DNA from 2 places in the Paenibacillus odorifer genome. Region 2 is predicted to be linked to the other one. Evidence: a T-box and tRNA genes for the amino acid it is inferred to sense, from the RefSeq annotation. Region 2 holds a T-box; the other holds one or more tRNA genes.
The links. The T-box of region 2 lies ahead of pheS (phenylalanine--tRNA ligase subunit alpha). A T-box ahead of a tRNA ligase gene usually reads a tRNA of that ligase, here a tRNA-Phe.
Positions count from the first base shown of each region.

Region 1 (10,151 bases), 1.8 Mb from region 2:
GGTCGTCGCGAGCTATTCTAGCAGCTCTATAGTGGTATTTTTCAAAAAGGAAGCCCTCGGGTTTCCTTTTTTTTGTTCTAAGTTTGTCCCTATCCCGATATGAATGAGAATAACGAGATGTGTATTTTGCATCAAAATTATTCTGAGGAGGAATTGAAATGGGATGGTGGAGAGAGCTGTGGCGGGGAGTGGATAAGGAACAAGGCAAAAAGGAAAGTGAGGGATGGGAAACCCTCTTAGAGGTCCGTAAGGCGCATTCAGAGTGGGAGAGGGCGTATCTGATGTTCGACGAGGCATTGGGACAGGATCAGATAGATTACGCGATATATATTCTGGAGGCTGCAGAACGTAAATATCAGATACATCTCAAACATGCAAAAAGCTTGGGGTTGAACAGTAGTCAAATATAAGGGCTTATAAATAAATGTATAAGGGGGATCTACATGCTTAGAATGATAGCTATGGGCGTATTGATATTATCTGTTATCTTATTAGGTTTAGTTGTATTTAGAAAAAAGCTGGGTTTTGGGTGGCTAAGTTTATTTGGGGTTCATTTGGTATTGGCTGCACTCGGGATATATGTAGTGAACTTCTCAGGTTTGCTCACGCAGGTGTATATCCCTTTGAACCCTGCAACTATAGGCGCAGTAACGGTTCTTGGGCTTCCTGGCGTGGTTATGTTGCTCGGATTAAGAATAATTTTATTTTAATGCTTGACGTGGCTTTGAAAAATATGATACATTAAGTCTCGCCCGTTTGGACAAGCTGTTGATTAACAACTTGCTGAAACGGTCAAGCAAAAAAAGAAATTAAAAAAATGCTTGACGAAAACAAAGGCGCTGTGATATATTATAAAGGTCGCTGCTGACAAGCAACGACGACGAAAGATGAGACATTGATCTTTGAAAACTGAACAACGAGTGAGTGGGAAATCACGCAAGTGAAATCCAAATTAGAGAATTAATTTTCTCGTCAGATGTTTCAAAATGAGCATATCGCTCTTTTCAATACTAATTGGAGAGTTTGATCCTGGCTCAGGACGAACGCTGGCGGCGTGCCTAATACATGCAAGTCGAGCGGAGTTACTTTGAAAGCTTGCTTTCAAAGTAACTTAGCGGCGGACGGGTGAGTAACACGTAGGCAACCTGCCCTTCAGACTGGGATAACTACCGGAAACGGTAGCTAATACCGGATAATTTCTTTTTTCTCCTGAGAGAAGAATGAAAGACGGAGCAATCTGTCACTGAGGGATGGGCCTGCGGCGCATTAGCTAGTTGGTGGGGTAACGGCCCACCAAGGCGACGATGCGTAGCCGACCTGAGAGGGTGAACGGCCACACTGGGACTGAGACACGGCCCAGACTCCTACGGGAGGCAGCAGTAGGGAATCTTCCGCAATGGGCGAAAGCCTGACGGAGCAACGCCGCGTGAGTGATGAAGGTTTTCGGATCGTAAAGCTCTGTTGCCAGGGAAGAACGTCCGGTAGAGTAACTGCTACCGGAGTGACGGTACCTGAGAAGAAAGCCCCGGCTAACTACGTGCCAGCAGCCGCGGTAATACGTAGGGGGCAAGCGTTGTCCGGAATTATTGGGCGTAAAGCGCGCGCAGGCGGCTATTTAAGTCTGGTGTTTAAACCTTGGGCTCAACCTGAGGTCGCACTGGAAACTGGGTGGCTTGAGTACAGAAGAGGAAAGTGGAATTCCACGTGTAGCGGTGAAATGCGTAGATATGTGGAGGAACACCAGTGGCGAAGGCGACTTTCTGGGCTGTAACTGACGCTGAGGCGCGAAAGCGTGGGGAGCAAACAGGATTAGATACCCTGGTAGTCCACGCCGTAAACGATGAGTGCTAGGTGTTAGGGGTTTCGATACCCTTGGTGCCGAAGTTAACACAGTAAGCACTCCGCCTGGGGAGTACGGTCGCAAGACTGAAACTCAAAGGAATTGACGGGGACCCGCACAAGCAGTGGAGTATGTGGTTTAATTCGAAGCAACGCGAAGAACCTTACCAGGTCTTGACATCCCTCTGAATCTGCTAGAGATAGCAGCGGCCTTCGGGACAGAGGAGACAGGTGGTGCATGGTTGTCGTCAGCTCGTGTCGTGAGATGTTGGGTTAAGTCCCGCAACGAGCGCAACCCTTAACTTTAGTTGCCAGCAGGTAATGCTGGGCACTCTAGAGTGACTGCCGGTGACAAACCGGAGGAAGGTGGGGATGACGTCAAATCATCATGCCCCTTATGACCTGGGCTACACACGTACTACAATGGCCGGTACAACGGGAAGCGAAGCCGCGAGGTGGAGCCAATCCCATCAAAGCCGGTCTCAGTTCGGATTGCAGGCTGCAACTCGCCTGCATGAAGTCGGAATTGCTAGTAATCGCGGATCAGCATGCCGCGGTGAATACGTTCCCGGGTCTTGTACACACCGCCCGTCACACCACGAGAGTTTACAACACCCGAAGTCGGTGGGGTAACCCGCAAGGGAGCCAGCCGCCGAAGGTGGGGTAGATGATTGGGGTGAAGTCGTAACAAGGTAGCCGTATCGGAAGGTGCGGCTGGATCACCTCCTTTCTATGGAGAATCGTTCTCTGCAATGAGGACATTCAAATCGGAAGTTTAACTTCCATAATAGAACCTTCGGGTTCGAACACTCACTCGTGTTCAGTTTTGAAAGAGCAAGTCTCTTTCACATGCGTTTGGTGGCGATAGCGGAGGGGTTCCACACGTACCCATCCCGAACACGACCGTTAAGCCCTCCAGCGCCGATGGTACTTGGACCGAAGGGTCCTGGGAGAGTAGGACGTTGCCAAGCGGACAACCAATTCATTGGTTGATTCACAATGTTATATATGTTATATGGGCTTTTAGCTCAGTTGGTTAGAGCGCACCTCTGATAAGGGTGAGGTCGGTGGTTCGAGTCCACCAAGGCCCACCATATAACATTATAGAGTAATTTTATGGGGCCATAGCTCAGCTGGGAGAGCGCCTGCCTTGCAAGCAGGAGGTCAGCGGTTCGATCCCGCTTGGCTCCACCATAAATTTTTAAATGAATAACTTTTTTAACTTGATCCTTGAAAACTGGATACCGAAACGAATTTGCGTTTTAGAACATCTTTTAGCAACTTGTGCAAACAAGTAAATGTTATTAGTGAGATTTTTCAAAGAAGATATCGTTCGATATTTTCCTACGGAAAAATCAAGGTTAAGCTAATAAGAGCACACGGAGGATGCCTAGGCGCCAGGAGCCGACGAAGGACGTGGCGAACAACGAAACTGCCTCGGGGAGCTGTAAGCAAGCTTTGATCCGGGGGTGTCCGAATGGGGAAACCCAGCTGTGGTAATTCGCAGTTACTCATACCTGAATACATAGGGTGTGTAGAGGCAGACCAGGGGAACTGAAACATCTAAGTACCCTGAGGAAGAGAAAACAATAGTGATTCCGTCAGTAGCGGCGAGCGAACGCGGAACAGCCTAAACCAAGGGGCTTGCCTCTTGGGGTTGTGGGACGTCTCACATGGAGTTACAAAGGAATGTGGTAGGTGAAGAGGTCTGGAAAGGCCCGCGATAGAGGTAAAAGCCCTGTAACCTAAACTGTATTCTCTCCGAGACGGATCCCGAGTAGTGCGGGGCACGTGAAACCCCGTATGAATCCAGCAGGACCATCTGCTAAGGCTAAATACTACCTGGCGACCGATAGTGAAACAGTACCGTGAGGGAAAGGTGAAAAGCACCCCGGAAGGGGAGTGAAATAGAACCTGAAACCGTGTGCTTACAAAAAGTCAGAGCCCGATCTATGGGTGATGGCGTGCCTTTTGTAGAATGAACCGGCGAGTTACGTTTAACATGCAAGGTTAAGCCGAGAAGGTGGAGCCGCAGCGAAAGCGAGTCTGAATAGGGCGATTTAGTATGTGGACGTAGACCCGAAACCGTGTGATCTACCCCTGTCCAGGGTGAAGGTGCGGTAACACGCACTGGAGGCCCGAACCCACGTACGTTGAAAAGTGCGGGGATGAGGTGGGGGTAGCGGAGAAATTCCAATCGAACTCGGAGATAGCTGGTTCTCCCCGAAATAGCTTTAGGGCTAGCCTCGGTATAAGAGTAGTGGAGGTAGAGCACTGATTGGGTGCGGGGTCCGCAAGGATTACCAAGCTCAGTCAAACTCCGAATGCCATATACTTATTGCCGGGAGTCAGACAGTGAGTGCTAAGATCCATTGTCAAAAGGGAAACAGCCCAGACCATCAGCTAAGGTCCCCAAGTGTGTGTTAAGTGGGAAAGGATGTGGAGTTGCACAGACAACCAGGATGTTGGCTTAGAAGCAGCCATCATTGAAAGAGTGCGTAATAGCTCACTGGTCGAGTGACTCTGCGCCGAAAATGTAACGGGGCTAAACACACCACCGAAGCTATGGCTAGATACGTATGTATCTGGGGTAGGGGAGCGTTGTGTAGGGGTTGAAGGTGTACTGAAAAGAGCGCTGGACACTACACAAGTGAGAATGCCGGTATGAGTAACGAAAAGATCAGTGAGAATCTGATCCGCCGAAAGCCCAAGGTTTCCTGAGGAAGGCTCGTCCGCTCAGGGTAAGTCGGGACCTAAGGCGAGGCCGAAAGGCGTAGTCGAAGGACAACAGTTTGAAATTACTGTACCACCGTAATCCGCTATGAGCGATGGGGTGACGCAGGAGGGTAGTGACGCGGACTGATGGATGTCCGTCTAAGCAGTGAGGCTGATGTGTAGGCAAATCCGCACATCGTTAAGGCTGGGCTGTGATGGGGAGCGAAAATTATAGTAGCGAAGGTCATGATCTCACACTGCCAAGAAAAGCCTCTAGCCAGGAGAAGGTGCCCGTACCGCAAACCGACACAGGTAGGCGAGAAGAGAATTCTAAGGCGCGCGGAAGAACTCTCGTTAAGGAACTCGGCAAAATGACCCCGTAACTTCGGGAGAAGGGGTGCCCCGGTAGTGTGAATAGCACGAGGGGGCCGCAGTGAAAAGGCCCAAGCGACTGTTTAGCAAAAACACAGGTCTGTGCGAAGCCGCAAGGCGAAGTATACGGGCTGACGCCTGCCCGGTGCTGGAAGGTTAAGGGGAGTGGTTAGGGGTAACCCGAAGCTATGAACCGAAGCCCCAGTAAACGGCGGCCGTAACTATAACGGTCCTAAGGTAGCGAAATTCCTTGTCAGGTAAATTCTGACCCGCACGAATGGCGTAACGACTTGGGCGCTGTCTCAACGAGAGATCCGGTGAAATTTTAATACCTGTGAAGATGCAGGTTACCCGCGACAAGACGGAAAGACCCCATGGAGCTTTACTGCAGCTTGATATTGAATTTGGGTACGATCTGTACAGGATAGGTGGGAGCCGTAGAAATCGGAGCGCAAGCTTCGGTGGAGGCGCCGTTGGGATACCACCCTGATCGTATCTAGGTTCTAACCTAGTACCCTAATCGGGTACGGGGACCGTGTCAGGCGGGCAGTTTGACTGGGGCGGTCGCCTCCTAAAGAGTAACGGAGGCGTTCCAAGGTTCCCTCAGAATGGTTGGAAATCATTCGCAGAGTGCAAAGGCATAAGGGAGCTTGACTGCGAGACCTACAAGTCGAGCAGGGACGAAAGTCGGACTTAGTGATCCGGTGGTACCGCATGGAAGGGCCATCGCTCAACGGATAAAAGCTACCCTGGGGATAACAGGCTTATCTCCCCCAAGAGTCCACATCGACGGGGAGGTTTGGCACCTCGATGTCGGCTCATCGCATCCTGGGGCTGAAGTAGGTCCCAAGGGTTGGGCTGTTCGCCCATTAAAGCGGTACGCGAGCTGGGTTCAGAACGTCGTGAGACAGTTCGGTCCCTATCTGTCGTGGGCGCAGGAAATTTGAGAGGAGCTGTCCTTAGTACGAGAGGACCGGGATGGACGTACCGCTGGTGCACCAGTTGTTCCGCCAGGAGCATGGCTGGGTAGCTACGTACGGACGGGATAAGCGCTGAAAGCATCTAAGCGTGAAGCCCCCCTCAAGATGAGATTTCCCAATTAGTAAGACCCCTTGAAGACGACGAGGTAGATAGGTTGGAGGTGGAAGTGCAGCAATGCATGGAGCTGACCAATACTAATCGGTCGAGGGCTTATCCTATACTTAGAATGCAGATTCGTTTCGGATTCAGTTTTCAGGGAGTCAAATTCCTGTTTGGATTGCTGTGGTACTGATATCGTTTGGAGAGATACCCAAGTGGCTATAAGGGGACCCTCTGCTAAGGGGTTAGACTGCGTAAGCGGTGCGTGGGTTCGAATCCCACTCTCTCCGCCATTTTCAATCCATAGCAATACTAATTATTGTGGCGGTGTAGCTCAGCTGGCTAGAGCGTACGGTTCATACCCGTGAGGTCGGGGGTTCGATCCCCTTCGCCGCTACCATAATACCTGGAGGCTTAGCTCAGCTGGGAGAGCATCTGCCTTACAAGCAGAGGGTCGGGGGTTCGATCCCCTCAGCCTCCACCATTTTCATCTTTTTAGAATTGCTTTTACACCGTGCCGGTGTAGCTCAACTGGTAGAGCAACTGACTTGTAATCAGTAGGTTGGGGGTTCAAGTCCTCTCGCCGGCACCATTTTTAATTAATGCGGAACCGTGGTGTAGTTGGCCTAACATGCCTGCCTGTCACGCAGGAGACCGCGGGTTCGAATCCCGTCGGTTCCGCCATTTTTTCCACAAAATGAGTGGGAAGTGTAAGACTTTTCCGCTTAATTGTCATGTAATCTTATGGCTCGGTAGCTCAGTCGGTAGAGCAGAGGACTGAAAATCCTCGTGTCGGCGGTTCGATTCCGTCCCGAGCCACCTTTTTTGGGGGATTAGCGAAGTGGCCAAACGCATCAGACTGTAAATCTGCTCACGTACGTGTTCGGTGGTTCGAATCCATCATCCCCCACCATTTATGAGCCATTAGCTCAGTTGGTAGAGCACCTGACTTTTAATCAGGGTGTCGAAGGTTCGAGTCCTTCATGGCTCATCCCAAACAGAAAGTCATCACCTTAGGGTGGTGGCTTTTTTTGTGTTTTTATGTCGTATTATAGTAGTGCGCTGCTGTAGTGATTAACATAATATTAGAGAATATGCTAAAATAGGCGAAAAGAGCAAAAGTGGTGGAGTATGGTGACTATGGATAGCGAAACATTGCGGAAAAAGTTAGAGCAGCTCACCGGAAAGAAAACCGGAATCAAGCAGTTAGGTAGGCAACATTCAGCTTCTCTTTTTAGCATGGGATTGGAAGCACAGGAACAGCCGGTAATCCATGAGGGTCATCTTTGGGCACCATTATATGAGACTGATGGACGTGTAACCGCTGTCTGGGTGGAATTGGATGGACTTAACTCTTTGGAAATTCAATTAGTGAATTATGCGGTTCGAAACTTTGCAATTGCACTAAAAGCTACTGGGGTTAGAGAAGAAGGGGAAGCGGAGGCTCGGCAGCTGGGTACCTGGTTGAACACCGAACTGGAGCAAGAGAAAAATGACTCTGAGATACCCGATGAGATGGCTCTAAAGGGACGTTTATTCGGAGATATGGTTCCATTCCTACTTAGCAGTGAGAATGCACATAGCCCGCAGATCACTTATCGTTCCTTAATGAAGCTGTTGCGCAGCTATTTTGAGAATGAAATTCTGCTTATACCTCTTCAAGAAAAAGAATGGTTAATATTGGCCCGGAAGGAACTACTCACGGGCGGAGATGATAAGGATGAGGAAGAAGAGAGTGTAGATGAAATTCTGGCTCAGACCAGCATGGGCTTACACGAACTGATAGCCAGCGAATGGGTAGGTGTATTCCATTTGGCTGTAGCTCCGGCTATTGTTCCTGTTAAGGGATTGACGGGATCCGTGGCCTTGCTGAGGGAGACTATTGTACTCGGACGTATTTTCCAAGTGGGTGAATATATTCATTTACCTTGGGAGCTGCATCTGGAACGTTTGGTTAACAGCATTCCTGATGCACGGCGTAAACAGTTACTTGGACAGATTGGCGACTATTCCTCCGTATTATCGGATAAAGAGATGCTGATGACCCTGGAGACGTTTTTTGAGATGGATTGTAATGTAAGTGAAACAGCCAAGAAGCTATATATTCATCGCAACACGCTTTTATACCGTCTGGACAAGATCAAACAGGAGACTGGCGCGGATGTGCGTAGCTTTGGGGACGCTGCTATTGTGAAGCTTACTATGCTTTTGTATAAAGTGACGAAAAGGAAATAGGTTTTTTGTGAACGTTACAAATAGCCACCGTGTCCCGTCTAGGGTAATATAAATGTACAAGGAAAAAAGAATTTTTCAATTAATCAATAATTAACTCGAGGGGGAAATACAATGGCAGGCGTACGTTTAGAGCATATTTTCAAAAAATACCCGGGTTCAGATAAAGCAACAGTAATGGATATCAATCTTGATATTAAAGATAAGGAATTTCTAGTATTGGTTGGACCATCCGGTTGCGGTAAATCCACAACTTTGCGTATGATCGCTGGTCTGGAAGAAATCTCCGAAGGTAAAATGTACATTGGCGATCGTGTAGTCAACGACGTTGCACCTAAAGACCGCGATATCGCGATGGTATTCCAATCCTACGCCCTGTATCCGCATATGAGCGTATACCAAAACATGGCTTTCGGTTTGAAACTTCGTAAAGTGAAGAAAGATGAAATCGACAAGAAAGTACGTGAAGCTGCTAGAATTCTCGATATCGAGCATTTGCTAGATCGTAAACCAAAAGCACTTTCCGGTGGTCAACGCCAACGTGTAGCTTTGGGACGCGCTATCGTACGTGATCCACAAGTCTTCTTGATGGATGAGCCTCTTTCCAACTTGGATGCTAAACTTCGTGGTCAAATGCGCGCTGAAATCACTAAACTGGTTAAACGCCTTGAAACCACTTGTATCTACGTAACGCATGACCAAACAGAAGCTATGACAATGGGTGACCGTATCGTAGTTATGTATGATGGTATCATTCAACAAGCAGCTTCCCCTGAAGAGTTGTACAATGAACCAACTAACCTGTTCGTAGCTGGATTTATCGGATCCCCTACAATGAACTTTATCAATGGTACTTTGTCCGAAGCAAACGGTTCTGTCCGTTTCCGTGCTGAGAACCTTGATGTTGAAGTACCAGGCGGAAAAGCTCAAATCATCCGCAGCAAAGGCTACATTGGCAAAGAAGTAATTATGGGCGTTCGTCCAGAAGATATCCATGAAGAGCCAGTATTCTTGGAAGCTTCCCCGAACACAATCTTTACTTCATTGGTTGATGTAACTGAAAACCTTGGTCACGAAATGCTCCTTTACTTGAGCGGCCTTGGTAAATCTACTGTAATCGCTCGTGTAGATGGACGTTCCACTACTCGCGAAGGCAGCAAGCCAAAATTGGCTATCGATATGAACAAAGTTCACTTCTTCGATAAAGAATCCGAAGTTAACATTCTGTTGGGATAAGATCGCAGGATCTTTTCTCTCTTGATAAAGCCACCCGAAAGGGTGGCTTTATTGTTTAATTAGGGTCGTAATGGATAGGCGTTAAGATTGCATTCACAAGCGTTATCAATTAAGATAGCAGGAGAATTACCTCCGGAATTGTAATGAGATCGCTGTCAACCGGACGCAGTAAGCGGACATATACCGCAGGTGACGAAAGGACGAATTTACATGGCTAAGAAAGTAAAAGTATCTGAATTGGTACAACATTTTCAATTAGAGGTTATTTCCGGCCAGGAAGGTCTAAAGCGACCTATTACGGTAGATGACCTGAATCGCCCTGGACTAGAGATTGCTGGTTATTTCGAATATTATCCGGAAGAACGTGTTCAACTATTAGGTAAGACAGAACTCGCATTCTTCTCCATGCTGCCTGAAGCTGAACGTAAAAGTAGGCTTCGTGGAATCTGTAATGACAATACCCCTTGTATCGTAATTACCCGTAGTTTGGATGTACCACAGGAGTTAATTGATATAAGTAATGAAAAGGGACTTCCTGTGCTTCGTAGCTCGATGGCTACGACTATTTTCTCCAGCCGTTTGACGAGCTTCTTAGAAGGGAGATTAGCCCCTACAGCAACGATTCATGGTGTACTCTGTGATGTATATGGTGTAGGTATGCTGATTACTGGTAGTAG
Region 1 is NZ_CP009428.1:139,467-149,617, forward strand. Features, by position in the region: gene recR (recombination mediator RecR) at 1-21, shown strand, start outside; gene PODO_RS00645 (DUF2508 family protein) at 159-410, shown strand; gene PODO_RS00650 (pro-sigmaK processing inhibitor BofA family protein) at 453-710, shown strand; rRNA gene PODO_RS00655 (16S ribosomal RNA) at 1,012-2,569, shown strand; rRNA gene rrf (5S ribosomal RNA) at 2,694-2,810, shown strand; tRNA gene PODO_RS00665 (tRNA-Ile) at 2,857-2,933, shown strand; tRNA gene PODO_RS00670 (tRNA-Ala) at 2,958-3,033, shown strand; rRNA gene PODO_RS00675 (23S ribosomal RNA) at 3,199-6,125, shown strand; tRNA gene PODO_RS00680 (tRNA-Ser) at 6,208-6,299, shown strand; tRNA gene PODO_RS00685 (tRNA-Met) at 6,330-6,406, shown strand; tRNA gene PODO_RS00690 (tRNA-Val) at 6,415-6,490, shown strand; tRNA gene PODO_RS00695 (tRNA-Thr) at 6,523-6,598, shown strand; tRNA gene PODO_RS00700 (tRNA-Asp) at 6,613-6,690, shown strand; tRNA gene PODO_RS00705 (tRNA-Phe) at 6,753-6,825, shown strand; tRNA gene PODO_RS00710 (tRNA-Tyr) at 6,834-6,919, shown strand; tRNA gene PODO_RS00715 (tRNA-Lys) at 6,925-6,997, shown strand; gene PODO_RS00720 (PucR family transcriptional regulator) at 7,147-8,241, shown strand; gene PODO_RS00725 (ABC transporter ATP-binding protein) at 8,353-9,474, shown strand; gene hprK (HPr(Ser) kinase/phosphatase) at 9,685-10,151, shown strand, end outside.
Region 1: it encodes a tRNA-Phe, which carries the amino acid that the T-box ahead of pheS (phenylalanine--tRNA ligase subunit alpha) is inferred to sense. The anticodon was not compared.

Region 2 (10,151 bases):
TTGGTCAGCGTCTCTCGGATGTTCTCCAGCTCTTGCAGATGAGCAGCCTTCTGCTCCTCCAGCTGCTGCAAGCGGATGGCTTCCGCCTTCGCCAGTTCCTGCCGCTGTTGTTCACGACTAGCTGCCCGCTCTTCTTCGTAGCTTGTCCGCAGTTCTTGCAGCTCTATCTCGCGCTCAAGCAATTCTTCTTCCAGCTTCTTGCGTGCAACTTCCACAGCTTGCACTGCCTCCTGAAGCTGCTCCGCATGTACCTTGCGTTCATTCTCCTGAATCTCCAAATGCCGCTTACGTTCTTCCTCAGCAGCAGCAATCAGTCGCCCAGCCTCTTCTTTGGCCGCAGCTTCAAGTCGCTCAATTTCTTCTTGCCGCTCCCGCTGTACCTCCAGCAGGCGAGATACTTCCAATCGCAGTTCACTGCGTTCACCTGTCATCATGTTTAGTTCATTTTTGAAGTCCTGAACCTGAATAGCCTGCTCCGCCATATGTACAGCTGCAAGCACCGCTATACGCGGTGTGTCCAGTCTGGTGTGAGATTTAGAAATCGTGCGCATATGTTCATCAACATAACGGGCCACTTGTTTCATATATTCAGTACTGCTTCCGACGAGTTTATAGGAAGTTCCGTATATCTCCACGGCGACACGTGTCCGGTCCATAGCCACAGTTGTGCCCTCCTTTGTATGTGTGCGGATTCTAAGCTAGTTTCACTTCTTCTATTGTAGCTTTTTTGGTAAGCATTTGGCAAAATCCCTAATATTCAATAGATTATGGCTGATATTCTCCGCTTTGCACTCTACCTAGAAAAAACCGCAGCGAATCTCAGTTTCTAAATGGATTCGCTGCGGCTTTACACAATTCCTGCTACTTTCTTAATTCTGCACCAAAAGTTTGTTGAAGAGATGCTAATACCTTCTCATGCACCTCTCCTACTTCTTCATCAGTCAGTGTATGTTCACTATGACGATACAGCAGTGAGATCGCGATGCTCTTCTTTCCACTCTCCAGCTTACCGCCAGTGTACACGTCAAATACCTGTACGGACTGGAGCAAAGTACCTCCGTTATCACGGATGGAAGCCAGCAGATCGCCCGCTGGTACAGCGGAATCCACGACCACAGCAATATCCCGTTCCATTCCCGGGAAACGCGGAAGCTCATTATATTGCAAACGGCTTTGCGCACTTTCATATAACGGCTGCAATAAAATTTCTGCCGCATAAGTATCCACCAGATCCAGCTGTCTTTGCAGATCCGGATGAATCTGCCCCATCGTTCCGATCTTCACACGGCCCTCGTTCCCGAGTAAATATACCGATGCGGAACGCCCAGGATGAAATCCTTCTGGACTGTCTCCCACATAGACGATTTTATCAGTCAGCCCTAAATGAGCAAATACCGTTTCCAGCGCACCCTTCAAATCAAAGAAGTCCACAGGCTGTGCCGAAACATTCCATTGCTTCACTGTTAAGCTTCCGCTAAGCAACAGCCCCAGCACTGGCAGTTCGCGTGGTTGGCGAGTCAGCTGTTCTTCATCCGTGAAGAAGACGTTGCCGATTTCAAACAATGCCAAGTCGCTTTGACGACGATTGGTATTGTAGCTGGCAATATCCAATAGTTGCGGAAGAAGGCTGGTACGCAGTACGCTGCGTTCTTCACTCATCGGCATAGCCAGCTTCACCGCTACTGCTCCTTCTGATAACGCAGGGAACATTGTGCTTTGTTGCGGCTGGATGAAGGAGTAACCCATCACCTCTTGGTAACCGCCATGTGACAATAAGCGGCGCAGTTCACGACGGAGCGCTTGCTTGTGAGTTAGTGCTCCTGGCGTTGTAATTCCTTCAATTAGAGTCGTTGGAATATTGTCATATCCGTACAGGCGGGCAATTTCTTCAATAAGATCAACATCATAGCTGATATCGCCACGTCTGGTTGGGACTTGAACTTCAATCAGCCCTTGTGCGGTATCTCCGCATTTGAAGTGTAGACGGCCAAACAATGTCTTCACTTCCAGCAAGGACAAATCCGTTCCCAGATAACGATTCAGTTTCTCTAAGGACAAGGTGAGAACCTTCTCTTGAACAGCGTCAGTTCCTGCTTGCACGATGCCTTCATGGACCGATCCGCCAGCATAACGTGCAATCAGCACTGCTGCACGGTTCAATGCAGGAATAACTGCACTTGGATCCACTTCCTTCTCGAAACGAAGGGAGGCTTCAGAGCGAAGTCCCAATTGACGCGAGGTTTTACGAATCGTACCACCATCAAACTTAGCAGATTCCAGAACAAGGTTTACCGTCTCAGCAGTAACCTCTGTATCCCGTCCACCCATTACTCCGGCCAGACCTACAGCTTTAACTCCATCAGCGATAACGAGCATTTGCGGCTCTAGCTTACGCTCTTGACCGTCAAGTGTAACCAAAACTTCACCTTCATGGGCAAGACGAACGCCGAGTTCTCCACCTTGCACTTTATCTGCATCAAAAGCATGCAGCGGCTGTCCATATTCCAGCATCACGTAATTGGTAATGTCCACGATATTATTAATTGGACGAACCCCAGCAGCCATCAGACGATTCTGAATCCACAGCGGTGATGGTGCAGGTTTAACACCTGCAATATAACGAACTGCATAATGGCTGCAGTATTCTTCATCTTCAATCTTGACGGAAATGGAATCCGCAGCAGGACCACTGATCTCAATAATTTCGCTTTTTGGATCAGGCAATTTAACTTCACGCCCAAGAATCGCACTTACTTCATAAGCAGCACCAATCATACTGAGGCAATCCGAACGGTTCGGAGTCAGATCGAATTCCAGAATCTCGTCATCTAAGCCGAGGACCTTGGAAATATCCTGACCAATCTCTGTCCCTTCAGGCAGCACAAGAATACCTTCTTGTTGCTCTTTTGGAAGCAATTTATCATTCAGTCCCAATTCTTTGGCCGAGCAGATCATCCCTTGCGATAGGACGCCGCGCAGCTTGGCTTTTTTGATATCCAGTCCTGGCAGCTTAGCACCGACCAGTGCTACAGGTACAGTTTGACCTGCAGCTACATTTTTTGCGCCGCAGACGATTTGTAGATCCTCATCTTGGCCCGCATCCACGATACATACGTTCAGCTTGTCGGCATCAGGATGTTTTTCCTTTGATTTCACATAGCCGGTTACGATGCCGGAAATGCCTTTATTGCGGCGCTCTACGCCGTCAATCTCAATGCCGGCAGCGGTAATCTTCTCCGCTAGCTGTTCGGCGGTTACTCCTTCAATCGATGTATAATCAGCCAACCATCCGGTTGATACTTTCATATCCGCTCACTTCCTTTATGTTTCAGATGTATTTATTTCACTGTCGTTCGTGCTGCTTCCTGTGGGAGAACGGATGAAGTGCACTCAATTTCAGCTACACACTATTAAGGACGGTCCCTACAAGGAAATCAAATGCTCCAAAACCCATTCTCCAGCCACTATCAGCCAGCGCACCACAATAACTAAACGCCCTTGAACTGCTTCACAAAACTCATATCATTACTATAGAAATGACGGATGTCATCGATGCCGTATTTAAGCATTGCAATCCGCTCTACACCCATTCCGAAGGCGAAGCCGCTGTATTCAGCAGGATCATAGCCACCCATTTTCAGTACATTCGGGTGTACCATACCTGCGCCAAGGATTTCTAACCATCCACTTTGCTTGCATAGTCTGCAGCCATCGCCACCACATTTGAAGCAGCTTACGTCTACTTCAACACTTGGCTCCGTGAATGGGAAAAAGCTCGGACGAAGACGAATGCCTGTATTCGGTCCAAACATCTCCTGCACAAATTGTTGCAGGGTGCCCTTCAGATCACTCATTCGAATGTTACTTCCAATGACCAAACCTTCGATTTGGTGGAACTGGAAGGAATGCGTTGCATCATCATCATCACGGCGGAATACTTTACCCGGACAGATTATTTTAACAGGAGCTTCACCGTTCATAGCCTGCATAGTACGAATCTGTACTGGCGAGGTTTGAGTGCGCATTAGCAGGTCATCTGTTAAATAGAAAGAATCCTGCATATCACGTGCCGGGTGATTCTTAGGCAGATTTAGAGCTTCAAAGTTATAATAATCGGTCTCCACTTCCGGACCTTCAGCTACACGGTAGCCCATGCCGATAAAAATATCCTCAATCTCCTGTACGACTCTGCTAAGCGGGTGAATGCCCCCTTGCTGTAAACGGCGACCCGGTAAGGTTACGTCTACTTTTTCAGCCTGCAGACGTTGCTGGGTTTCCTGCTCTTGAAAAGCCTCCTGCTTCGCGCCGATAATCTCCTCAATAGCACTGCGAACCTGATTCGCCACTTGCCCGATTACCGGACGCTCCTCAGCACTAAGTCCTCCCATACCGCGCAGAACCTCTGTAAGCTCACCTTTTTTACCGAGATACTTCACTCTTAAATCATTTAGTACCTGCGGATCCATAACCTCCTGCAACTTAGCCAGCGCTTCAACCTTCAATGCTTCCAACTTCTCTTTCATGGCCGTGTACAGCCCCCTTCAATCATTGTCTAGTTCAACAAAAAAAGGCCTTTCCTCCCGGTAAGGGACGAAAAGACCGTGGTACCACCCTTGTTAGACAAGCTGATCTGTTCCCCTTAAGAGCTTCATTCCCTCTTTTGGCTGGACAGATACCTATCTCACTTTATACAGAAATAACGGTCTGTGACCGGTATCCCCTACCCTTCCCTATTAGACAGCTTAAGGAATTCAGGGAACTGCTCCGGAGTGAACTTCGACAGCTCTGCTTCTTAGAAACGCTCTCAATCCGCGGCGTCTCCTCCCTGTAAGTCAGGCACTGTGTACTCTTCTCCATCACTGCATTTCACAATTCATGCTAATTGTCAGGTATCTCTTTACTACAAGAGATATGTCTCTTTATTATATGCAAAATCTGTCGTTTTGACAAGTTGGATTGGCATCGGGGCGGGCAGGCGTGATTTTTGGAATGATGCCTGCTAACAAAGCCGCACGACTTCACCCCATTCACGCACTGCGTAACGAATAATGAATGATTAGCTTTCCTGTAGTCATTATGACTAAGGGCAGTTTTTTTCAGCAGCTGTAAGCCGTATCATTTATGGTCGAGTGGGGTAATAGGATCCATCGGTTTGAATATAGATAATTCAATAGGCCCATACATTAAACTTTAAATTTTGTCTTTTGGATTATTATGAGTAAAGATTGCTCTATAAGCAGCACGTCCTATATACTTGATATACTAGAAACTACCATTTACTCACACGTACACTTTCCTATGTTTTCCCACTATGTATACAACACCTCTTTTATTCCCAAAAGCACCTTCAAACATCAGTGACTGATTTAAATTACGCCTGACCATAGATTGACTTCTGCAGGTTCTACTTAAGCAGCAATAGATTTACTTAATCATCTTATACAGGGAGAAGATGACTGTGGCAGGGTTCTTCGAATTTAAGGTAACACGCAAACTATTCTATGTCTTCGCTGCAATCTCCGTCCTTCTGGTCGGGATCAGCGTGTCCTCGCTACTCTATTTAAATCACACTATTAATAGATTGTCAGATTCTCTTTATGATGATATATATCAGAACTCTAAGCTCATACTAAGCGCCGATCGTGATCTGCATCAAGCTGCTGTAGCCTTGCAAATCGCAATGGGTCCAAACCTAACAGCCGCAGAAGGTGAACAGTTCACTAAGGAGTTTATAGATAATAATCTTCAAGCGCAGGAACGAATAAGTCTAGCAAGAGCAAATATCAACGCTATAAAAAAACCTTACAGTGATATGAAACAAAGTGTAATTATCCTTTCCGAATTAAAAAACGAGCTGCACTCCTTCGAAACTACCATTGTCATGTGGAAAAATTCAGGGCATACGCTAATAACGGAACGGACGAAGAGTAGCTGGAATCCGGATTCATATTCTGCGCTCACCCTAAACTCGCAATTCAATGAAGCTAGAGCACATCTCGATCAAGCAGAGGACTTGATTGGCAACTACGCCTTGCAAGTAACGGACGGTTTTAAGGATAAAAAAAGCGCTTTGTTCTCCCTATATTCGCTCCTCTTACTTGTGTTTCTCCTGGTCATTATTTACCTTGGACGCAAAATCATCTGGCTCCAGAATGAAATGCTGGAAGAACAAACACTTTATCAGCTAATCGGTGAAACCATGTCTGATTTCATTATTTTGACGGATCCTAACGGGTTGATTCTATACGCTTCCCCCTCACACTCCAGTATTCTAGGCTATGTGCCTAAAAAAGGAGATCCGTTATCCAACTACATACGTGAACCGGAGATTGCCTGGGCTAAATTAAAGAGCGTGGTTCAGGGAACCCCACGCATTTCAGAACTGCGCATGCGCGGAGCAGAAGGCCAATGGGTATGGCTTGAAACTAAGGTGTCACCTGTTCTCGGCAGCCGTAAATTCCCAGCACAATTCATGCTGTTATCTCGAGAAATTACCCAGCGAAAACAATACGAAGAACGACTACATAAGCTAGCCTTCTATGATCATTTAACAGCGATTCCCAACAGGGCTCATTTCAAAATGTATATGGAGAACCTTATCACACAACCCGAAGAACGGAAGCAAAAAATTGCACTGGCCCTGCTGGATTGTGACAGATTCAAGCAGCTAAATGATACCTTAGGCCATCTGGCTGGAGACGAATTTCTTCAGCTGCTCTCCCGTGAACTTCAGCATACAGTCAAAGGAATAGGTCAGGCCTTCCGGATCGGCGGAGATGAATTCGCAGTTGTACTGCATCGATTCACTTCTCCAGAGATGCTTGATGAAACGCTGCAGCGGTTACTTAAACTGTTCAATAAGTCTTGGTCTGTTGATAACGGGTCCAGCTTCCACACCTCCGCGAGTATCGGAGTAGCTTTATTTCCTGAACATGGAAGCAGTATCAATGAACTGCTGCGTGCCGCCGATTTGGCGATGTACCGCTCCAAAGACCATGGTGGCAATAAAGCCAATCTTTACTATGAGCTTGTGGACGAAGAGTTTGCTGACCAGACCATTGTAAAACCATAAAACCAAATAAAAAGCTGTCTCAGGATACAATCAACCCTGAAACAGCTTTTTTTGTATTGCCACTAACTGCTTAACCGAAGATGATCCTCTGAAATTCCATCAATCTCCTGTTCACGATCCCGGACTAAGACCTTGGTTAACTCTCCATTCGTAGAACAATCAATGAAGCGGTCTCCGTCTCCATCTTTTTCTTCCCAATCATTAAGCCGCAAAATATATCCGATGGATTGGGTATCTGGCAGCACTTCGATGCGGGCTACTGCACGCCCGTTCTCCATATAACGGAAATCGCATTGTCCATCCTGGATTCCTGTATCCCAAACCCAAAGATTCCAGCCTTGGTAATTCCGATCTGGGCGTTCATAGTGTATTTCGATGATTTTAGAGCGTGGGGCTGGCTCACCACATTCATCATAAAGGACCATCATCGACAACCCTTCCACCTCTACCTCATTGCCTTCGATCCTGCGGAGGGCTTCTGTACCTGCATGGGTATGGTCTACTACTATACTCCACCCGTTAGAAATCTCAGGAAGAGCCACCGTCATTCGTTCATTATTAGCATTGAAGATAACGGTTATATTGTTCCAAAGATCGCCTCCTGCATGGCCTCTAAGCAGATACGATACTATTCCGCCATCACATCGCAGAAATTCCAACGAACGTTCAATTTCCTGGCGGCCATGCAGACGAAATGCCGGATGTGTGCGCCGCAGCTCGATCAGGCCTTTATAATATTGAAATACGGGCTTAAATACGCTTTTCATATTCCAGCGGATCGAGTTGATCGCGTCACCGCTGCGGTAGCTGTTATGATCCCCAAATTTACTGCGCAGGAGCTCATCTCCAGCATGCAGGAAAGGTATCCCTTGCGATGTCAGAATAATTCCGTTAGCAAGCAAGGAACGACGTACAGTTTCATTACCGAGAATGTTCTCCGGATCTACATACACGTATGGATTGGCAAGGGCCACTGCATCTTCAAGATCCTCGTTATCCATGTTGGCGATTACCGGAAAATCAGCTTTCTGGCTCCCCCCTTGAACGATAAGCAACTTATCCCATAAATTCAAATTATCATGGGCAGTTACATAGTTCACAGATTCCACAGGCGAGTCCGTAAACTCATGAATTGCTCCTTTAATTCCGGCTGCAATAGCACCTTCTTTGCCGTATTCGCCTGTCACGAACCCTCTTCCGAAGCCATCACTATCCCCTTTGATCGCTGAACGAAAGTTATCGTTGAAGACAGCATAACCCTTGCCCCGTTGTACACCTTTTAGCGTTTTAGTGGCCAGCGGAGAATCTCCACCCGTCCAAGGTTCACCGTAAAGCAACAGATTCGGATTCACTTCTAGACGGAGCTCTTCCGTAATCTCCCGCATGGTAACACTGTCCATCAGCCCCATCAGATCAAACCGGAAACCATCGATATGATATTCCGCAGCCCAAAAAGATAGGGAGTCTTTAATAAATTTTCGGACCATCGGACGTTCTGTAGCCAGCTCATTGCCAACCCCGGAGCCATTCGACAAACGTCCCATAAAATCGCGGCGATAGAAATAATCTGGGACAAGCGGCTCAAAAGGTCCATTCTCCACAGCATAAGTGTGGTTGTAAACGACATCCATAATTACCGCGATCCCGCGGCTGTGCAAGGCCTGCACCATCTCTTTAAATTCACGGATCCGCAAGCCAGGATTGGCAGGATCGGTGCTGTAAGATCCTTCAGGTACATTATAATGCTGGGGATCATACCCCCAATTGTAGTCCACATTAGCTATGGAGGAACCCCGATTAACCACCTTCAGCTCATCCACGGTCTGAAAATCAAATACCGGCATCAGATGAACATGGGTAATCCCTAATTCAGCCAGATGATCAATCCCCACTGTATTTCCTGCCGGATCCTTTAAACCAAATTCGGTAAATGCTTTGAATTTACCCTTATAATACATACCAGAGCTCTCATGTGAGGAAAAGTCACGAACATGCAGTTCATAAATCACTGCGTCGGCAGGATGCTGTAACGGAGGCGCTACATCCTGATCCCAATGTTCTGGATTCGTATCCTGCAAATTAACGATTGCCGATCTTAAACCATTAGCTGATACGGCTGTTGCATAAGGATCTACTGCTTCTGTCACATTACCATCTGCAAAAACAGCACGGTACATATAATATTTCCCTTTTAGATCACCTGATAACTTGGTCTGCCAGACTCCGCCATTACTACGCTGCATATATACAATCCGACCACTGTCCACAGCGCTCTTATGTGACTCAGCATTCAGTCGATAACCACCTGTTTCGTACAGGACAAGGGACACAGCAAGAGCCGTAGGTGCCCAGACTTTAAAGACACTGTACTCCGTTGAATACGTCAAGCCTAAATCCTTACCCTCATAGACTTCCATCATCAATTCTGCATTTATATAATTTTTACTCATGAATTAACACCATCCTATGGCTCCCCACCTAACCTGTGGGGTTGCTTATAAGTCCATATATTACCAATTCATTACATATTAATACTTGCACAGCGCTGCAAGTCGGCAAATGGAGTATAAACTTTCTATGGATCCTTACTATTATATGTACGACATATTTATAGGTTTGGGTTCCTTATCGACTTTATGCTCATTACTAATACTATCGGTATAGACATCTGCGCAATAAAGAAAATAAACAGTGAACAGTAAATGAGGTCGAATTAAAGTAAATTATAGATTAAAAAACATAAAAAAGCCGACCTCCAGCCATCGGAAGTCGGCAATAGTAGTTGGAAAACAGTAGAACGCTAAAACGGATTAATGCATGCGTAAAAAGTTACTTAGCGATACTTTGAACAAGTGCAGCTACTTCTTCAGCCGTGCCAAGCTGCAAAGCTTTTGCAGCCAAATCCTTCATGTCGGCAGCCGACAATTTAGAAATTTGACTGCGCGCTGGCAGAATGGAAGTTGCACTCATGCTGAATTCGTCAAGACCAAGACCCAGTAGCAGCGGAATAGCTGTTGCGTCACCAGCCATTTCACCACACATCCCTGTCCATTTACCTTCTGCATGGGCTGCATCAATT
Region 2 is NZ_CP009428.1:1,898,345-1,908,495, reverse strand. Features, by position in the region: gene PODO_RS08020 (cell division protein ZapA) at 1-662, opposite strand, end outside; gene pheT (phenylalanine--tRNA ligase subunit beta) at 862-3,306, opposite strand; gene pheS (phenylalanine--tRNA ligase subunit alpha) at 3,489-4,523, opposite strand; T-box leader at 4,584-4,869, opposite strand; gene PODO_RS08005 (sensor domain-containing diguanylate cyclase) at 5,459-7,072, shown strand; gene pulA (type I pullulanase) at 7,135-9,522, opposite strand; gene ptsP (phosphoenolpyruvate--protein phosphotransferase) at 9,902-10,151, opposite strand, start outside.